2 regions of the Bacillus sp. DU-106 genome follow, and region 1 is predicted to be linked to the other one. Evidence: riboswitches for the same ligand, from Rfam matches in the RefSeq annotation. Region 1 holds a riboswitch; the other holds the start of a gene.
The links. Region 1 has a riboswitch for magnesium ahead of mgtA (magnesium-translocating P-type ATPase). Riboswitches for the same ligand answer to the same signal wherever they lie in the genome.
Positions count from the first base shown of each region.

Region 1 (7,831 bases):
GTAATAGAAAGCAGATGGTTATCTAGACATGTAAACCATCTGTTTTTTGTCTTGTATTTCGAAACTTTTGCGAAATTCTGTTATAATTAATAGTGTTACATACATAATGGTAGTGCAGGAGGCGCAGTCTTATGATTAATCAAGAACGTTTAGTAAATGAATTTATGGAATTAGTACAAGTAGATTCTGAAACGAAATTTGAAGCAGAAATCTGCAAAGTATTAACGAAGAAATTTACAGATTTAGGTGTAGAAGTATTTGAAGATGACACAATGGCTGTAACTGGTCATGGTGCAGGTAACTTAATTTGTACTTTACCAGCAACAAAAGATGGTGTTGATACAATTTACTTTACTTCTCATATGGATACAGTAGTTCCTGGTAATGGAATTAAGCCTTCTATTAAAGATGGATATATCGTATCAGATGGTACAACAATTTTAGGTGCGGATGATAAAGCTGGATTAGCATCAATGTTCGAAGCAATCCGTGTTTTAAAAGAGAAAAATATCCCTCATGGTAAAATAGAATTTATTATTACAGTCGGAGAAGAATCAGGTCTTGTTGGTGCAAAAGCATTAGACCGTGAGCGTATTACAGCGAAATATGGCTACGCATTAGATAGCGATGGAAAAGTTGGTGAAATCGTTGTTGCAGCTCCAACACAAGCGAAAGTGAACGCAATTATTCGCGGGAAAACAGCTCACGCTGGTGTAGCGCCGGAGAAAGGTGTATCTGCAATTACTATCGCAGCGAAAGCAATTGCGAAGATGCCACTTGGTCGCATTGACTCTGAAACGACTGCAAATATTGGACGTTTTGAAGGTGGTACACAAACGAATATCGTTTGCGATCATGTACAAATCTTTGCAGAAGCTCGTTCTTTAATTAATGAGAAAATGGAAGCGCAAGTTGCGAAAATGAAAGAAGCATTTGAAACAACTGCAAAAGAAATGGGCGGTCATGCAGACGTTGAAGTAAACGTTATGTACCCAGGATTTAAATTTGCTGATGGCGATCACGTTGTAGAAGTTGCAAAACGTGCAGCTGAAAAAATTGGTCGTACACCTTCTCTTCACCAAAGTGGTGGCGGAAGTGATGCAAACGTAATTGCAGGACATGGTATCCCAACAGTTAACTTAGCGGTTGGTTATGAAGAAATTCATACAACAAACGAGAAGATTCCTGTTGAAGAATTAGCAAAAACAGCAGAATTAGTTGTTGCAATTATTGAAGAAGTAGCGAAGTAATGGAAAATAAAAAGCGTGTAAATCAATTATGATTTACACGCTTTTTATTTTGATTCGATTGCTTTGACAAGACGTATAAGCGAATATAAGAAAAACTATGGAAGTATATACGTTGTTGCTACATGTACTAGACGAGGGAATAACCTTAACGTATTCATATTGAAAATCGGAAGTAGTAAATAATTAATTGCAATGATTAATATAACTACAGGGAATGTATAGTTGAGTTTATCCCGCTATTTGCCGGACAGTAAGACCACTACCTCAAAATTCAGCGAAAGTAAAGAAGTTAGGTGGGGGCCCTGCTGCCCGTAAAAGTCCGATTAGTGAGAGTTGATTAAAGTTTCGATTTATATCGATTATAAAAAAGAACAAGTAATTATTATAACTATTGTGCAAAATTTGATATAATAAAAGAACGAACGTTCTGATTAGGGAGTGAGTACTATGCGAGAAATGTATCCGAAAAATGGTCGTGTTATTTTACATGTAGATATGAATTGCTTTTTCGCATCTGTTGAAATTGCTCATGATCCATCATTACAAGGAAAGCCATTAGCGGTTGCTGGAAATGAAAAAGAGAGAAAAGGAATTATTATAACATGTAGTTATGAGGCGAGAGAATACGGAATACGTACGACGATGCCCCTTTGGGAAGCGAAAAGGTTATGCCCGCAATTAGTTGTAAGGCGTCCTAATTTCACATTATATCGCGAAGCTTCATTTCAAATGTTTCAAGTCCTTTCTCGTTTTACAGAAAAGATACAACCAGTCTCAATAGATGAAGGATATTTAGATATTACAGATTGCTACGCACTTGGTTCGCCTCTTGAAATAGCAAAGATGATTCAACAAGCACTATTAACAGAGTTGCAGCTTCCGTGTAGTATCGGAATCGCTCCAAATCTTTTCCTAGCAAAAACAGCTTCTGATATGAAAAAACCTCTCGGTATTACCGTACTTCGAAAACGTGATATTCCAGAAATGATTTGGCCACTTTCAGTTGAAGCAATGCATGGGATTGGAGAAAAAACAGCTGAAAAATTAAATGAAATTCATATACATACAATTGAACAGTTAGCGAAGGGAGACGAGCATATCATTCGCGCTAAAATTGGCAAGCACGGTATTGATTTACAAAAGCGTGCAAAAGGTACGGATGATAGGGAAGTGGATCCGAGTCAAATGGGCCAACATAAAAGTGTCGGTAACTCGATGACTTTTTCAAAGGATATGGATGAAGAGAAAGAATTACTTGATATGTTAGAACGGTTATCAAAATCAGTGAGTAAAAGATTACAAAAGCGAACCCTTGTCAGTTATAATATTCAAATTATGATTAAATACCATGATAGGCGAACAGTAACACGGAGTAAGCAATTGAAAAATGCAATTTGGGAAGAACGCGATATTTTTCAAGCAGCATCCCGTTTATGGAAGCAACATTGGGATGGTGATTCCGTTCGTTTACTAGGTGTTACAGCTACTGAAATAGAGTGGAAGACAGAATCGGTGAAACAATTAGATTTATTTTCATTTGAAGAGGATGCGAAAAAAGAACCACTACTTGCTGTCATTGATCAAATTAACGATAAGTATGGAACACCGATTTTACAACGAGGTAGTCAACTACTACGTAAGCAAGAGAAGTCGTTTCAACAAAAGTTAGAAAATAAGTTTATGTAGAAGGTGTCATGAAGTAGTAAAATCATGACACCTTTCCTAGTTAACTCGCTTCTAAATTTAAAGAAGTCTTCCATCCAGCTCCAGTAACGCCAGATTCTAATAGCATTCTACTTACTATTTTTTCAATTAAGATAGCCGCATTTGTCTTGCGATGTAATGTAGCCTGTATACACACCTTTTGATTAGAATCTACGTCTTCACTATACAACTCTTTTAAACCGATTCCTTCTGTACTTACCATATGCATAAGTAAAAAACGAATATGTGCTTCATTTTCTTCTGAACAAGTAAGGGAAAGTAAGTAGTTCGTTTGTTCTGGTGATTCTTCTTTTGATTTTTTATTCATAAAAAGAGCAATTGGGCGAAGAAGTATATTTGCTAGTAACACGCCGGCTGCACCTAATATAGCTGCAACGAGGAAACCGGCGCCTGTAAGAGTACCGACAGCAGCTGCACACCATAAAGTAGCTGCTGTATTTAGCCCTCTAATACTAAAACCATCGCGGATAATAACGCCACCCCCTAAAAATCCAATACCACTAACGACTTGAGCAGCAATGCGGGATGGGCTAGCATCATGATCAAGCATGACGGATAATAAAACAAATATACAGGCACCAAGTGATACGAGAGCATTTGTCCGTAACCCAGCCATTCGGTGTCTCCATTGTCTTTCCATTCCAATGCAAGCTCCTACAATAATTGCTATAACTAACCTGAATACAATGTCGTACCATACCATCATGGTCACCTCCATATATAATATGTGTTATGTTTTTTAGAATGAGCGGGGGATACCCACTCATTCTTATTTTTACAACCAGCTATGAAACTTTTTAATATAAAGCTTTTTCAGGAATTGTGTTAAAAAAGCGTAGCCTAATAGTATTCCTACTAACCAAGGGAAATAGTTAAGTGGCAATGCTTGTAAACCAACGGCTGCACCAAGTGGTGAGAATGGAATATAAATCCCGATTGCCATAATAAGAGCGGTTAATAAAACGACTGGTGTTGATGCAGTACTTTGAATAAATGGAATCTTTTGTGTTCTTATCATGTGAACAATTAAAGTTTGTGTTAACAACCCAACGACAAACCAACCGGACTGGAATAATGATTGCTCGCTCGGTGTATTTGCACCAAATACATTCCACATGACTACGTATGTGATAATATCAAATATAGAACTAATTGGGCCGATACAAATAATGAAGTTTCGTAAGTTTGCAGTATCCCATTTTCGTGGTTTTTCTAGAAACTCTTTATCCATTTTGTCCCATGGAATAGAAAGTTGTGAAATATCATAAAGTAAGTTTTGAATTAAAAGATGAATGGCAAGCATCGGTAAAAAAGGAATGAAAGCACTTGCTACTAACACGCTAAACACATTACCGAAGTTAGAGCTAGCTGTCATCTTAATATATTTTAAAATATTTCCGAATGTAGTACGTCCTTCTAAAATCCCTGCTTCTAATATAGTTAAACTTTTTTCGAGTAGAATAATATCGGAAGCTTCTTTCGCAATATCAGTAGCAGTATCAACAGATATTCCGACATCAGCTTCACGTAATGCTACAGCATCGTTAATGCCGTCTCCCATGTAACCTACAGTGTGTCCATTTCCTTGTAATGCGTGTATAATACGAGATTTTTGCATGGGATTAAGCTTCGCAAATACAGTCGTTTCTTCGGCAAGTCTTGCTAATGCTTTATCTGGTAAAGAATCAATCTCGTAACCGAGGATTGGTTCGCAGATATCTAATCCAACTTCTTTACAAACCTTTCTTGTAACAATTTCGTTATCGCCAGTTAAAATTTTCACTTGTACACCATGTTTCTGTAATGCTTGAATTGCAGCTGCTGCAGATGGTTTCGGTGGATCTAAAAAGCCGATATATCCAGCGAGAATCATATCAGTTTCGTCTTTTACTGTGTACTCTGTATCATTTATTCTTCTATCTTTTTTATAAGCCACAGCAATAACCCGCATACCTTCACTATTTAGTGTCTCACTTATTTTTTTGACATTTGAACGTATTTCCTCGGTGAGTGGAACGATTTTTTCATCCACTTCAGTGTAGTTACAAATTGATAAAATTTCTTCTACGGCACCTTTACAAACCATTGTATGTTCACCTGAAATATCCTTTACGATGACTGACATACGCCGGCGGGCGAAATCGAATGGAATTTCATCTAGCTTTTGAAAAGCTGATGGATTAAATGTATTGTTTTCCTCTGTATGCTTAATAACAGCTTTATCTATTAAATTTTTCAATCCAGTTTGATAGAAACTATTTAAATAGGCAAATTGCAAGACGCGATTGCATTCATTTCCCTTGGGATCTAAGTGACGAACAAGGACAACGTTATCTTCTGTTAAAGTTCCGGTTTTATCTGTACAAAGAATGTTCATAGCACCTAAGTTTTGAATAGAATTTAGCTGTTTTACAATTACTTTTTGTTTAGACATTTTAACGGCACCTTTAGCTAAATTAGCAGTTACAATCATTGGTAACATTTCAGGTGTAAGGCCAACAGCGACGGCAATAGCGAAGAAGAAAGCTTCTTGCCAATCACCTTTTGTGAATCCATTAATGAGAAGAACAATAGGTGCCATAATAAGCATGAATGTAATTAAGAGCCAGCTTACTTTGTTTACACCTTTATCAAAGTTTGTTTCTACACGCTTTCCAATTACCTTATTGGCTAAAGAGCCGAAATACGTATCGGTACTTGTTGAGATGACAACAGCTTTTGCGCTACCACTTACAATATTTGTTCCCATGAAACAAAGGTTTTCCATATCGAGTGGATTGTAATTTTTTTTCATGTTTGTCGGTAAGATATGCTTATTTTCTGTATGGTAGCAGTGTTCGTATTTTTCTACAGGAAGTGCTTCCCCTGTTAAAGAAGATTGATTAACAAATAAATCTTTAGCGGATACAATACGCACATCAGCTGGAATGATATCACCGGCTGAAAGGGAAATGATATCGCCAGGTACAAGTTCCTCAATTGGAATTTCTGTTGTGTAATTTCGATTTAAATTCGTTACATTTTTTGTTTCATGTACAAATCCATTTATTCTAAATACGCTTGCAGTTGTTCGAACCATAGCTTTTAAATTATCGGCAGCTTTTTGAGAACGAAATTCTTGGGAAAACCGAATTGTTGCACTAAGTAGTACCATTGCAGATACGACAATTGTTCCTTGCATATCATCCGTGAAAAAGGAGAGTGCTCCAAGAGCTAATAAAACGAAAATAAATGGATTTTTAAATGCCGACAGAAATTGAATGTACCACGGTGCCATTTTATTATGAGCTATTTCGTTCGGACCATATAAAGAAAGTCTACGAGACGCTTCTTGTTTAGATAATCCATCTTGTGTTGTTTCTAAAAGTTTTAACGCAGAGCTTACATCTTGTGTTGCAACCTCCACTAATAATTCGTTATTTGTTTTCATGCTATCTTGCTCATAAGCATGCTTTGTTTCTTGTCTTTGTAAATTAAACATCGGTAGTTCCTCCTCTGTCATGAAGGAGGAAACAATCTGTTACCTAACTATTTGAAATGGTGAGGAACAGTTTCTTTCCTACCTACATGATGAAATATGAATGTAAAACGTATGGGTATCTGGGCCGAATCATCAATTGCCAACTGTTCCTCACCTCCGTACAATTTAGTAGTTTCTGAATATGCTATGTTTGTTTCATAGTAAGGTGCATATAGACGTAAAAAGACCTTTACTCAAAACGAGTAAAGGTCTGAATTCGCAGTTAAAAGAGTCCACAACAAAGACTGTTAGTAGACATAAATAAAAACAGTTTTTGTGTATGACAAAATACATGCACCTCTCCCTCGTTGAGTTTTAGCACTGTATAGCATAGGTACTGAAACCAGCTACATTAAAAAAGGCCTTCATTCCGACCTTTCCTGTTGACCCATTGGCGTCTCTCGACATTTTTGGGCAGCAGCGTTTCTCTATACAGGAGCCTCACCTAACAGAGACCATATTCAATTACATGTTGAATGTTAGCACTGTAAAATTGTAGTGTCAATATCTTTTTTATCTGTGTTTTTAAAATATTAAACGGATTTATAATAGATATGTGGGATGAAATGTATGATATTGATTATAAATAATATGAAAAATAAATATTTTTATAAAAGGGGAATTTGTAATGGGACCACAAAATTTTATTATAAATATTGAGAATCAAAAGTGGTTGTTTAATGAGCAGGAAGATTTATGTTCTCACGGGGAAATTTATTTAAATGTGGATGGAACGATTATTACACAAACAGGTATGGATGAGGAATGGGGAATAAGTGAATCAGCTTTAGCTCTGTTACGAACTTTAGATAAAGAATATATTTGTGATATTGAAAATGAAGAGGGGCTTATTTTGCACGGATGTGGCACTATGCTCATGTTAGGATGCCCAATTTCAATTCATTGGACTATAAACCATATAGGTGAAAATGTGGTTTTAAAGGATTTTGTCAAAGTTATTTCTACTGATCAAAAGGCTATATACTATGAAGGGCTTCATATAGAAGTAAATGAAAATGAATATAGAAAACAAATTGTTTCTTTTGCACTACAAGCAAAAGAATTATTTAATAAATCAAGTGAAAAGATAATTTCAAATGAGTTTGAGCGAAGTATGTATACCGACTTTTGGACGGAATATAATCATTTGCTAAATAAGTATAAATAAAAAAGCACTGTAACCAGTGCTTTTTTATTATAGATTACGAGATTGTAGGGTTTTCAAAAATAACAATCTCTGAACTGTTTGTAGTTGAAACGCGTTGGGCGTAATATGTTAAAGCTGAAGAAATATATGCTGGTAACGTATCATTTGTATGTGATGTTGTATATTCAT
Region 1 is NZ_CP026607.1:4,139,096-4,146,926, reverse strand. Features, by position in the region: gene C3Y97_RS20970 (GNAT family N-acetyltransferase) at 1-4, shown strand, start outside; gene C3Y97_RS20965 (tripeptidase T) at 132-1,250, shown strand; gene C3Y97_RS20960 (DNA polymerase IV) at 1,698-2,936, shown strand; gene C3Y97_RS20955 (MgtC/SapB family protein) at 2,977-3,678, opposite strand; gene mgtA (magnesium-translocating P-type ATPase) at 3,751-6,456, opposite strand; M-box (ykoK) riboswitch at 6,788-6,955, opposite strand; gene C3Y97_RS20945 (hypothetical protein) at 7,124-7,663, shown strand; gene C3Y97_RS20940 (DUF3932 family protein) at 7,698-7,831, opposite strand, start outside.

Region 2 (7,831 bases), 2.6 Mb from region 1:
ATTACTAGAAAAAGATTCATAATTGCAGGGGGAAGAGCTTATTATATCGTTTACGGTTATCATGTGATCACTTTGCAATAATACATGTAATTGAGGGTCAGAAAAATTCACATCAATAAGTAACACCTTTTTCTTCATTTCCGCAAACACTAGACCCATATTTACTATAAGCGAGGCAACAACCCCTCTGTCCTTCGTTGAACTAACTGTGAACAGTTGTTTCCCAGATTTTTTCAGCTCGTGATACACCGTATAAAACTGCTCTTTCATCAGATCATCATGCAAATCGGATGGCAGCTGTTTCTTTGTCCTAAACATCGACATGTTCACCTCGATATATAGATGATTGTTTATCAACCTCTGTAGGTTTCTTTTTTCTATTCGGTTTCATATTTATGTGACCAATAACAGAGACTGTTGTTATTTTCTCTAAATCTTGTTCCGTGTATATACGTTCATCAAAATAATCTTGAAATACAGCTAAACCTATCCCAACAAAAAAACTAACAATTAAAGAAATAGGAATGATCAGTTGAAATTTTGGAAACATTTTTTCAGCCTGTTCCTGTAACTCAGGATCCGTCAACACTTTCACACCTTGTACATTTGTGTACTGTTGAAAACTTTGTTGTGATTGCTCTGCCAATGTCTTTACAATGTCTTTCACGACTTTCGGATTGGAATCTTTTACTGTAACAGTTACAATTTGTGAGTTGTCTGTATTCACCACCGAGATTTTTTGTGCTAATTCATAACTTGATTGCTCTAATTTCAAAGTTTTTTTGACTGTTGATATAATTAATGGGCTTTTTAAAATATCAACATACGATGTTACTAGTTGCTTATTTTCTTGTGTTTTATTTGTTGAATTTTCCTTATTAAACTCATCTAAATTCCCAACAAGAATTTGCGTTGAATATTGATATGAAGGCTTTAAAACATACATAGAGATAAGAACTAAAGAAGCGGTTAAACAACACATCGTTAAAATAATCGTTACGAATCTTCTTTTCAATAATTGTTGAAAATCTTTTATACTCATTTCTTGCTTCAATTATTTCACCGCCCTTTTCTGAATAACATCCTGCAAGTCACTCTTTACAGATACCCCTCTCTTCTTTCTATCCACTTGTTTTGTTACATACTTTCCGACTCTGAATGCAAATTTTTCTACATATATATACGAAAGTATTGCAAGTATAAACGAAAAAACAAGTGAAAAAATTAAAATAATAGGCAACGGTAATATTTCATGGAGCATGTATATAAGGGAAAACAACGATATAATATGGTATAAATAAAGACTGTAAGAAATCTTCCCCAAATATAACAAGTATTTATTGCGTAGCAAGGACGACAAAGTTGATATTGACAAGCTTAATATGACAAATAGACTTGCACTTATCGCCACTACGTAGTCTCGAAATATGAAATTATTGAGCACTTTCATTTCTCCAATAAGTCCTTCGTACATAAAAAGTAAAATCGCAAATAAAAACCATGCAATTTTCGTGTTTTTAGTACAATTACTATAAAAAACTATTAATTTATTTTTATACTTCGCAATTAGTGCCCCTAGTAAAAACAGCACCGTATAATGCAACGTTAATGCATAGCTTGTTAATGTTAAGCCCGAGCGAAACAAAAATAATATTACGACAGAACATATACTAAGACTAAACAATAATAGTAATGAACACCTCAACGTTTTTCGTAAGCAAATCATCAAAATTAGCGGAAAAATTATTGATATTCGCATTTCATGGACAAGTGACCAAATCACACCGTTATATGCATCTGTATTATATTTCCCAACCAATAAAATATGTTGCGCTATTAAACTTGAAGAACTTTCAATCGTCCACGAGCGATTAAACCATTCACTTAAATAAGAAATACCATATCCACTAATTGTAGTCTGGCATATAATAGCTATAATTAGTGCTACAATATAGGGAATGTATATTCTGCATATACGTTTTAAAAGGTATGATCCATAACTACTATAGGTTTTTTGAATAGATTCATACAAAACAAATCCGCTCAAAACAAAAAAGATAATAACAGATTCATTACCACTACTAAAAATTAGACGAGCAGGCGTTTCTTTTAATAGATACACAACAAATGGTTTATTATCTTCATAACTGTAATTTTGAAATGCTGAAAAAATCATTAAATGATGACCGATCATTACTATTAATGAAGAAATCCCTCTTATAGAATCCAATTCCTCGTATCTCTTCATCTTTTTACATCAACTCCTAATGAAATGATAATAATCATTTCAAAGCGACATCTTTATTCATATTCCTCTCCTTTCTTTTCATTCCAATTTTTCATATTAAAATGATTTTATAGTATAAATTTGAGTGTATTGTAACATTTTTTGTAATATTATGAATAGCGAATCTCAAAAATTGGTATATACCAATTTCAACCTCGAAAAATGAGTAATATTGATAGAAAAACGCTATAAAAATATCTTGCAAATTTACATAAATTAAAGAGATGAATAGCGTTTTTTCAATATAAAATAAAAAAGATAGCCTGCATAGGCTATCTTTTTTATTTTATTTAATTACTAGCACCACTATATGCTACATGTCGTTTCTCAATTCTCTCTTCAATTTCTTTCATATTTTCTTTATTATTTAATAGTGATTGTTTATTTTCAATTAATAATTGTTTAAAAGATTTTCTCACTTTTTTTCTCATTTTCATTGTCCTCCTTGGGGGATGGTTTATATAAAAGATAAAGAATTATCTGTGTGTCCTTATAATAATTGATTGTTGTGAATTCTATTTGAACTTCATATGAAAATTCCGTTTATTTTCTGACAACTTTGTGAACACGAAAAAATGATTATCTAAAACTATGTTGAAATTAATTCACTTCATGATAAAAGTTATTATTTTCATCAACTTTTATCATTATATCTTGTCGAAATATTTATATATTTAAAATTGAGTTCGACATAATTTTATTTATTATAATACTGTTTACAAAAACAAAAAGAAGGTGTCACCAAGTCAAAGTTCGACTTATGCAACATCCCTCTTCCCAAACTATTTATAGCATATTTATTAATATTTCAGGTCTTCCCCAATTCATTTCTTCACAAACAAATCTAAGTTTTTCTTCATCCATTGTGTGTAATCCTTCTTCTAGTGAACATGAAATTGGAACTTCACAGTGAATTTGGGCTAATTCTAACGAAATATTTAAGTTCTCTAAATCACTTTCAATCTTCGTACGCTGCGCTTTTGTTAATGACTCTACATTTTCTAGTACAGCGGATACTGTTCCGTGCTCTTGAATAAGCTTATACGCTGTTTTTTCACCGATACCTTTTACCCCTGGATAATTATCACTTGTATCTCCCATGAAAGCTTTTGCATGGACGATTTGCCACGGCTCTACACCTTTTTCTTCCATGATTTTCTCCGGTGTGTAATATTCGTAATTTCCAATTCCTTTACGCAGAAGCATGACTGTAACGCTCTTATCAACAAGTTGAAGTAAATCCGTATCACCTGTTAAAATATAAACTTCAGCTTCATTGCAATATTGTTTTGCAAGCGTACCGATACAATCATCGGCTTCGTAGCCTTTCATACCGATAACTGGAATGGATAATTTTGCAGTCATTTCTTGCACTAAATCAAATTGAGGAATTAATTCTTCTGGTGGCGCTGCACGATTTGCTTTATAATTCGAGAACGATTCTGTTCTAAATGTCGTACTTCCCATATCCCAGCATGTAACGATATGTGTTGGTTCGATCGCTTGCGTAGCTGTTAATAAGTGTTTCATATAACCATGAATCCCGTTCGTAGGGGTTCCATCTTGTCGTTTCATAAATTGTCCGTAGACACTTGTTGCGTAAAAAGCACGAAATAATAGTGCCATACCATCAACTAATAATACTTTTTTCATAATTCCTCTCCTATTAAAAAAATAATAACCTTACGTTATCACGTAAGGTTATATAAATAGATTACCATTCTACGTTTTTGCTCAACTTTGTCTATTATACATTGTTTTTGTATATTTAGCATCATTAACACATTAAGACGTTCTACTACAACAAGTATGCAAGATGCCTGAATACGTATTTTTTCCAGTAGAAACAACGATAGCTTTTGCATTTCCACTAACAATATGCGAACCTTTAAAACATACATTTTCAAGCTCAAGTGGATTATAATCTTTCATCCGTTTTAATGGAATAAACCGTTTACGTTCAAGGTGATAGCAGCTCTCAAACTTCTCTATATTCGCTTCGTTTCCCGTTAACACAGACTCATTCACTAATAAATCATCTGCATAAATAATACGTACATCAGCTGGCACAGCATCTCCAGCCGAAAGAAAAATCATATCTCCAGGTACAAGTTCTTGCACAGGTATCTCCATCATTTTCAGTTCACTATTTAGCCCTGTACTACTAGAACATTCTACTCTAGATACAGTAATCGTTTCACGTTGTAATTCATCACACACACGTTGTTTTGAAAAACCTGGAATCATGCCACCTAGCTTCATCATTACTTCTGCAAGAAGTGCTCTTTTTGAAGTTAGTTCATTTCGGCCATATACTTGAATACGTTTTTGTGCCTCTTTCATTGATAGTCCATCTCTTGTTGTTTTAAAATATGCAAATACAGATTTTACATCTCTTGTTGCAATTTCAATTAATAAATCTTTATTTTTTTGGAGCATTGTTTGTTCTTTTATTGATTTTTTACTTAGTTTATATGACGTGTTACCCACAGTTTTGTTTGCATATAACATATTATCGTCTCCTCCTTTACAACATAGGAAGAAACGCTTTGTTTCTCAATTTATCCACTTTACTGTGAAAGTGTCTCGCGCTTTATAAACGCTATATTGTGATAAATATAGAGGGAGGAACAAATCGTTTCCTGCCTACATCATATATTTTTGATTTGAAGTATATGGGTAACGGAACCGAGTCAGAATTTGACATGCTCCTCACCTCCTCGTTTAATTTTATAGTTTATACTATGAAATTACTCATAGCTTGGTAACAAAAAAGACCCCTACCCTTAAGAGAGTAGCGGCCATTACATACACAAATAAACGATTTCTAATATAATTAGAAATCTACGGACCTCTCCCTCACCGAGTTTTAGCACTGTATAGCATAGGTACATTACCAGCTACGTTAAGAAAAACCTTAATTCGATCATTCCTGTTGACCCATTGGCGTCTCTCGACATTTTTGGGCAGTAGCATTTCTCTATACAGGAGCCTCACCTAACAGAGACTTATTTTCATTACATTGAAAATGTTACTCTTATTTAAAATAGATGTCAACCGTAGCCTACAATTTTTTCAAATGGTATGGCAAACTAACGTATATAAAGTGAAACTTTAATCAGTGGGGGTTTTGTTCATCCCCCACTGATTATTAGCCCTCACCAATCGGGCTTTTACGGAATAAAATAAAAAACTTTACGTTTAAACGTAAAGTTTTTAATAAGTTATACAACCAGCAATTACAATCCCAATTGAAAGCGATAAAAACATAAGAAAAAGACCGACTGCTTGATTATCTTCTTCGAGACTTTTGTTTATATTAAAGCGTGGTGTAAGCCACTCAGCTAAATAAAAGACGATAATTTGAGCCAAAATCCCAACTGCTCCCCACGAAATCATATCAAGAAGTGAAATTGAATTAGCTGCTGTCGAATATAAAACGATAGCTAACCCAAGTAATCGCCCTCCAAGCACATAGCTTACCGCCTTATTACCTTGAGCCATTAACTTAAATTCCTTAACTTTCGTTGTCACTTCCATCAAGAACAGACCAATACATAAAAGACCGAGTGTTACTGCTAAATATAATAAAAAATTAATCATTTTTCCCCCTCCTTTTTATACCTACCGGTAAATAGTACGATTCATTTCCTGTAATCTTTTCTCCCGCGCGAATACCGATACTACTCGCTTTTCCAGCAATTAAAAACGAACCAAACACATATGACAGTTTCTCGATCCCTTTTTCTGTTTCCAAGGATACGACTGGCAGTTCGATATACTTTTGAAATATCGGCAGTGACGCTTTATATGTTTGGTGTGCATTTTGAAGCATAATATTTTCGTCTTTATCGCGAATCGTAATTGTATCTCCTTCTCTCCCAAATGAAGGTTTTTGAACGAAAGAACCTTTTCCTAAAAATAAATCTGGTTCTAAATATGTAGGTAACATATATTCTTTAATCCACTGTTGTTCCTCATTTGTATAAAAGGCCTCTTCTTCTGCTAACCCCCAAATAAGACACTGAATTGATTTTGGCTGAAGTAAAAATGCTGACAAAGGATTTATTATAAAAAGCTTTCCGGCTTTTACAAGTTGCAGCAGTTCCACACCTACCAAATCTCCTGTTTCAGGATCTTGATCCTCAATTAAATCTTCTATCGGATATGTTTGGCGATATAAAACATCAATCTTCGCCCCATCTTTATCGACTAGAGCATCCTTTGTAATTCTAAGTTCTGACATTGGCACTACTTTATTTTCAACATGGCATAGCTGACTTAAATACATAGTGGTATTCCAATCCTCGATATGTTCATGATGTGCTGTAAAAACAACATTTGGATTATCTAATCCCTTTGTCGCTTCCATTACTGCTTTCGTTACACCAGAAGATAGCAATCGTTCTTGATCCGAGTTTGGATCATCATAGCCTAGATTTCCACATACTTTCCCATTCATTTGAAAACATTCCACAATAAAAGTTGGTGTATCACTATTAAACTCAAGCATTTTGATTTTGTTATCCTCTGTTACAGCAAAATCAAATCGCGAAATTACAGATTCAGGATAGAGCCCTTTCATTCTAATGAAAGATAAACTCGCGGATGGAAAGCCAAGATCTAGAAGCTGTTCGTCACTTAAATTACGCAGCAGTCTAGCAGTCTTAAAAAATATTTTCCCCATTCGTTCAGTCGCTAAGTGTAATTGGTCCAAAGTCTGATTTGTTATAGAAAAAACATGAAACAAACTATACTCACATTCATATAAATCCGACCAAAAATCCGGATATTTTAAATAAAATTCTTTTCGATCCCTTATGTATTGCGACATATTTTAGCCCCCAAATCCTCCCTTTGAACCGCTTCCAATTCCACCTTTAAATTCAGCAGACGATTGATACGATTTAAACGCCGATGAATTTTTAAAAGTGGATTTATTTTGATAGTATCGCCCACCATAGAAATAATGCCCACGATAACCTGAACTACTATCATCACACTGCCATACCCCAAGTTCATCATCCCAATCCCAATCAGAACAACTATTATCATTTGGTTTTGGGGGAAGATCTTGTGCGCAACCAAATAAAGTGCCAGTCATTAAAGACGTTACGACACCACCTACTAGCCATTTCGTTTTTGTCACCTTCGCACTCCCCTTTTTAAATTCTATTCCTATTATATAGGATGGCATGATAAAGTAGAAGAAAAAGGAAGAAGAGGGATTAAATGCGCTTAGAATATCGACTTAATGATGAAACGAAAGGATATCCTGCTTTATGGAACTACGCCAATATTTCTAATTCTGAAATTATCGCACGCATGACTTGTGAATATTTTATTAAAGAGAAAAATACTTATGTTGTTACTGCAACTTCGGTTGATCCAGACGGAACAGCAGTTATTTATATTCAAAAAGAAGTTTTCGCAAATGACCCTTCAGACCCTACATACTCCTACATCGGTTTTGAAATTAGAGAACTAAGTGAAACGAGTTCAAACATAGTAGATAGTCAAGATGTATGGAACTATGAAGAAATT
Region 2 is NZ_CP026607.1:1,507,581-1,515,411, reverse strand. Features, by position in the region: gene C3Y97_RS07900 (CpsD/CapB family tyrosine-protein kinase) at 1-324, opposite strand, end outside; gene C3Y97_RS07895 (YveK family protein) at 311-1,054, opposite strand; gene C3Y97_RS07890 (acyltransferase family protein) at 1,055-2,248, opposite strand; gene C3Y97_RS07885 (FbpB family small basic protein) at 2,578-2,718, opposite strand; gene C3Y97_RS07880 (5'-3' exonuclease) at 3,074-3,940, opposite strand; gene C3Y97_RS07875 (P-type ATPase actuator domain-containing protein) at 4,073-4,798, opposite strand; M-box (ykoK) riboswitch at 5,134-5,299, opposite strand; gene C3Y97_RS07865 (DUF350 domain-containing protein) at 5,504-5,890, opposite strand; gene C3Y97_RS07860 (glutathionylspermidine synthase family protein) at 5,883-7,121, opposite strand; gene C3Y97_RS07855 (hypothetical protein) at 7,125-7,436, opposite strand; gene C3Y97_RS07850 (hypothetical protein) at 7,520-7,831, shown strand, end outside.
Region 2: another riboswitch for magnesium. It lies ahead of C3Y97_RS07875 (P-type ATPase actuator domain-containing protein); the one in region 1 lies ahead of mgtA (magnesium-translocating P-type ATPase).